Linked DNA regions of Magnetococcus sp. PR-3. The protein of the gene in region 1 interacts with the protein of each later gene in a pairwise test. Links are inferred from orthologs where the notes say so. Each region holds a gene or a part of one and is shown on either strand. Other genes may lie near its edges.

What was found. The genes of interacting proteins can lie anywhere in the genome.
Region 2: the proteins of hflK (region 1) and ftsH interact in binary tests that used the Escherichia coli proteins (3 or more experiments, as listed by UniProt). The link is inferred for Magnetococcus sp. PR-3 from one-to-one orthologs.

The regions. Positions count from the first base shown.
Region 1 is NZ_JBAHUQ010000049.1:22,301-25,148, forward strand. The notes cover bases 20-2,842. They hold hflK (FtsH protease activity modulator HflK), read right to left. Parts: upstream 2,064-2,842; coding sequence 975-2,063; downstream 20-974. Other genes in these bases: V5T57_RS19595 (DUF2065 domain-containing protein), read right to left, coding at 20-65; hflC (protease modulator HflC), read right to left, coding at 62-964; V5T57_RS19610 (RsmE family RNA methyltransferase), read right to left, coding at 2,146-2,842. Outside these bases: more of V5T57_RS19595, read right to left, coding at 1-19; more of V5T57_RS19610, read right to left, coding at 2,843-2,848.
Region 2 is NZ_JBAHUQ010000013.1:109,073-111,996, forward strand. The notes cover bases 2-2,900. They hold ftsH (ATP-dependent zinc metalloprotease FtsH), read right to left. Parts: upstream 2,511-2,900; coding sequence 492-2,510; downstream 2-491. Other genes in these bases: folP (dihydropteroate synthase), read right to left, coding at 2-495; tilS (tRNA lysidine(34) synthetase TilS), read right to left, coding at 2,673-2,900. Also shown: more of folP, read right to left, coding at 1-1; more of tilS, read right to left, coding at 2,901-2,924. UniProt on the Escherichia coli protein: Acts as a processive, ATP-dependent zinc metallopeptidase for both cytoplasmic and membrane proteins. Plays a role in the quality control of integral membrane proteins.

The DNA of each region.
Region 1 (2,848 bases):
GCTAAAAAATAGGGGATGCCTTCAATGATAAAAACCAGCCCCAATGCGGTCAATAGATCGTTCACTGCATGTTCATTGGGTTTTTAGTGTTAAAGCCTTCCCCTTTTAAACCACTGAAGAAACCATCAGGAGGCATCACCAAGGTGGTGTTCCCTTCAAGAATGGACTTCTTGTAGGCATCCAGGGTACGGATAAAACGGTAAAACTCGGGGTCTAGGTTAAAGACCTCTGCATAGATATAGGCTGATTCAGCATCACCCTGACCACGCAACCCTTCAGAGGTTTCGTAAGCGTTAGCCAGAATAACTTCACGCTGACGGTCAGCTTCTGAACGAATACGTAGTGCATCTTCATCACCTTCAGCACGGTACTGCTTGGCTTGACGCTCACGTTCAGTCTGCATACGGGAGAAGACGGAATCTTCGTTCTGTTTGGGCAAGTCGGCTCGTTTGATACGCACATCAACGATCTCAATACCAAAACCACGCACGGTTCCATTCGCGGAAGTTGCGATATCATTCATCAGAATGGCCCGCTGACCCGCCACAATTTCCATCATATTATATTTACCCAACACCTCACGGAGGCTGGAGTCGATCACATCCCCAATACGTGAGGTCGCCGCAGAGATGGTACGCTGGGTTTGATAGAATTTGAGCGGATCAACAATACGCCAACGGGCATAGTTATCGACCTTTAGAGTTTTCTTATCCAGGGTTAACACATCCGACGGGCGCTGGTCCGTTGTCAGCAACCGCTTTTCCATACGCTTAACAGACTGCAAAAAAGGCAATTTAAAGTTCAAACCGGGCTCAGTAATCACCCGCTTGGGTTGCCCTAACTGAACCACCAAAGCCTGTTGGGTCTGGTGAATGGTAAAAACAGACTGAGAAAGAAACAACAGAATAGCCGCCAGTAACAACAGTATACCGGTCGACATATGATCTTTAAGCTGTGAAGTCATGATGCCCTCCTCATCGCTGAGCTGGTTGCGGTTTAGAGGTCCCGAAAATTCGAGAGTCTAAAGGCAGGTGGGGAAGCACACCTTTGGCGGCGTCTGGATCCAAGATCACCTTGTTTGCACGCGACATAACCTCTTCCATTGTTTCTAGGTAGAGACGTGTCCGTGTAACATCCTTGGCATCCCGATAAGCGGTATAGAGCGAATTAAAGCGAGCAACATCACCTTTAGCCCGTGCCACTTTAGACTGCTTGTAGGCTTCAGCTTCGTTAATCATACGAACAGCATCACCCTTGGCTTTAGGTAAGATATCTGCACGATAACCTTCAGCTTCGTTGGTTTTACGTACTTTATCTTCTCGAGCACTGGCCACATCTTTAAAGGATTGTACAACCTGATCTGGTGGTTGAACCTGTTTCAACTGCACCTTGGTGACCTCAAGCCCAGAGCGATATTTATCGAGAATCTCCTGAACAAGCACCTCGGTTTCGCTCTGAATACGCTCTTTACCACTGGTCAGAACTTCATCAATCTTGTTCTTACCAACGATCTCACGAATTGCCGCTTCTGCAGCACGACGAACCACCAGCGAAGGATCACCACGCTCATGCACGATCTTAAACAGATAGTCTGCAGCATCCTTAATTTTAAACTGAACGATCATGTTGATATCGACGATGTTTTCATCACCGGTCAACATTTTCGACTCATCCTTAGCACCACGTGAGCCCCTGAAGTTACTGGGCAAACCAACAGAAGTACTCTGAATGATCGTCACTTTAGGCTTGGCTTCAACAGTCTCGATCGGCCAAGGCAAATGGAGATGCGGACCAGGTTCTGTTGTTTCGACATATTTGCCAAAACGGGTAATAACTGCTTGCTCATCCAGTGCAACCACATAAATACCGGTGGCCATCCACCCAAGTATGACGACACCAAGGATAAACAGCAGGCTCATCTTTCCACCGGGAAGATTGCCACCACCACCACCACCAAATTTCTCTTTGGCAGCACGTAGAATCTGCTCCAGATCGGGCTGTTGCGGGTTTTGGGGACGCTGGCCCCAAGGACCTTGGTCTCCGCCGCTTCCGTTCCAGGACATATTAAGCTCCTTGCTATGAAGGTTTTTAAACGATTAAAAGAGACTGGAAAAGCATCCAGAATTTGTACCACCAAAGGAGCGATTATTTCCCAGCCTTGGTGGGATGTAAAGGGTTGTCTGCTGAAGCCAACCAGGAGAGGGCTGTGATAGCTGCTGTCTCCGTACGCAGGAGCCTTGGACCTAAATTTCGGGAGAGGATCTTGTTCTGCTTAAAATGCACCAGATCTTCTTGCCCCCACCCCCCTTCAGGACCAACGAATATCTCTATTCCACCACACAACCCAACCCCTTGAAGTGGCATCTCCCCACGGTCCAGATAGAAGCGGTTTGGGCACGCTGATAAGGTTATCGCCTGCTCAAGCGTAACCGGATCACCCACAGTGGGTAAAATAGCCCGCCGACACTGCCGCGCTGCACGGCGAATAATACGCCCCCATCCCCCTTGTTTTTTTAAAGAAGGGGCCTCTTCTTGGTAGGATTTTTCCGTCTTGATCGGATAAATCTCTGTCGCCCCAAGCTCTACAGCTTTTTCTATAATCCACAAAAACCGCTCCCGATTGGGCATCCCTTGCATCAACAGCCGTGGTGCCGGGGGTTCAGGTGAATAGGCCATGGTCTCAAACAGACGTACGGTTTTTTGCCCCGCTTCCAGACGTCCACGATAGAACTGCGAACCATAGTGGAAGGTAAATATCTCCCCCACTCGACCTTCCCACATGGCCAAGGCTTCATTGGCACTGGCATGTAAGGGGTAGCTGCGTTCCATGGCGGTGGGCGCTTCAGCC
Region 2 (2,924 bases), on another replicon or contig:
CGCACCGGCTTCCACCAGGGCCAACGCATGGTGCACAGCGGACGCTGTATCAGCATGGCGCCCCCCATCTGAAAAGGAGTCTGGGGTTACATTGACAATACCCATGACCAAGGGGCGTTGCTGGGGCAACGACTGCAACTGTCCTGCAAGGTTGCGGAAACGTACAGGCGACGGTGGGGCTTCAAGGTTGGATAAGCTGTGATGAAGCGCAAGAGAAGCCTCTTGAGCAATGGTTTGAAAGAGCCGATTTTGCCACGCTTCAATGTCAGCTTTTTTGAGCCAACCCCGGGCCATGCGTAGTCGACCAGATTCAAAGCTCTCCATGCCTGGTGCTAAAAGAGGGTCCCAATCTTCTCGCCATGGGAAGAGACGTACGGCCATGGGTAATTGGGGCAGGGGGGGGAAGGGCGGGACCTCTTCACCCTGCTTTTGAGCAGAAAAAAAATGGGCGCCTAAGGCGCCCATGGTCGGTGTAATTACGGCATAATGCGTCATACGTCCTTATCATCCTTAGCAGGGGCATCGTTGTTCGGTGCCTCCTCTTCAGATGCCTCTGGTGCAGTGTCGGTGGATCCCTCCGCCTCTTCTGCCTCTGCGACACTCCCTGCCGCTGCATGTTCTGCCGGCTGGCCCGCTTCACCCCCATCGTCTGCCACCGCTGGGGTGGGCTCGGCTTTGGGACGCTCTTCCTTCTTCTTCAAAGGTTTTAAAGCTGTCTCAGCAGGTTCACCTGCCATAAACTTTAAGACCTCATCCGCGTCAATGGTTTCGCGCTCAAGCAGTGCCAGGGCCATGGTGTGCAGCACATCCATCTTTTCGTTCAAGATCTTTTTGGCGCGCTTGTAGTTGCGATCGACAATGTCGAACACCTCTGAATCAATGCGACGTGAGGTCTCTTCTGAAATGTTTTTGTGCTGCGTGATCTCCCGACCGAGGAAAATCTCTTGTTCATTCTCGCCGTAGGTAAGTGGCCCCAAGGACTCACTCATGCCATAAGAGCAGATCATCTTACGTGCAAGGTCAGTGGCCCGTTGGATATCGTTACCAGCACCGGTGGTTAACTGGTTAAGTACCAACTCTTCGGCCAACCGGCCACCCATAAGAATGGCGATATTTTGTTCAAGCTGCACCTTGGAGTAGGTGTAGCGATCTTCCATAGGAAGTTGCATGGTCAGGCCCAGCGCGCGACCCCGGGGAATGATGGTCACTTTATGGACGGGATCCGCCCCTTCTAGTGCCATCGCGACAATGGCGTGACCAGCCTCATGATAGGCGGTGGTCTTACGCTCTTTTTCAGAGATAACCGCACTTTTACGCGGTTTGCCCATCATCACTTTGTCTTTGGCGTTCTCAAAGTCTTCCATCTCCACAACCCGCTTATCAAGCTGGGCTGCGATCAAGGCTGCTTCATTGACCAGGTTGGCCAGATCCGCACCGGAAAAACCGGGGGTGGCACGGGCAAGCACTTCAGCATCGACGGAATCCGAAATGGGCACTTTATTCATGTGCACTTTAAGAATTTGCGTACGACCTTGGATATCCGGGTTGGGTACGGTGACCTGACGGTCAAAACGACCCGGACGCAGCAAGGCTGGATCCAAGACATCAGGACGGTTGGTGGCCGCCACCAAAATGACACCTTCGGTGGACTCAAAGCCATCCATCTCAACCAGTAGCTGGTTCAGGGTCTGTTCACGTTCATCGTGCCCACCACCCAGGCCTGCGCCACGGTGACGACCAACCGCATCGATCTCATCGATAAAGATGATGCAGGGGGCGTTCTTTTTGCCCTGTTCGAACATATCCCGAACACGAGCAGCACCAACCCCAACAAACATCTCCACAAAATCAGAACCGGAGAGGTTGAAAAAGGGCACGTTGGCTTCACCCGCAATGGCACGAGCAAGCAGAGTTTTACCGGTACCCGGTGGGCCCACCAGCAGTACGCCCTTGGGTATTTTTCCCCCTAAGCGCTGGAACTTATGGGGATCTTTAAGGAAGTGTACAACCTCCTGCAGTTCTTCCTTGGCTTCCTCAATGCCTGCGACATCCTGGAAGGTGACCTTGGCCGCCTTGTCAGACATGAGCTTGGCTTTGGATTTACCAAAGGACATGGCACCACGACCACCACCAGATTGCATCTGGCGCATGAAGTAGATCCAAACGGCAATAAGCAGAAGCATAGGGAACCAGCTGATGAGAATCTGCATCAGCATGGGGGTGCCTTCAGGTTCCTGTACATCAATCTTGACACCATGATCCAACAGCTCTTTGGTCAGATCATAGTTGTCTGGTGCACGGGTGGTGAAGGAACCACCATCAGAGGTTTTAACGTGAACCATATGGCCTTCAATGGTCACGGCTTCCACACTACCTTGGTTTAGACGGTCGGTGAAATCAGAAAAAGGTGTTTGAGTCTGTCCCTGGGGGCCGTTAAAGAGATTGAACAGCATCACGATGAGCAGGCCAATGACCAGCCACAGGGAGAGGTTTTTAAAAAACCCGTTCAAGAAAGGAACTCCTCGTTCGGTTTGGGGAAACAGTTTAGGAAAAGGATTTGATCCGCATACCTTTATCGGCTCAATTACAAACTGGCTATAGCCAATAATGGAACACGACTTAAGATAGGGAATTTACGCCTACCTAGAAGATAGGCATGCTTAGTTAAAAGTTCAATGGTTCGTCTCGCCTCTTTTTCCTGGTGCATGATGTTGGGTGTGTATTTGCAGATATTGGGCCGCTCTTTGAATGGTGACACCACGCATATTCATTTTCCAGTATTTTGCTGGTAACTGTAGATGCTGCCAAAGATTATATTTGGCACGATGCCCCACTGAAGGAACCCCCGTTAGGCTAAAGATCCAGTGGTCCAATAATCGTGCACGTAGCTCAGTCGGTAAATCGACATAGGGTTGAAAAGGGAT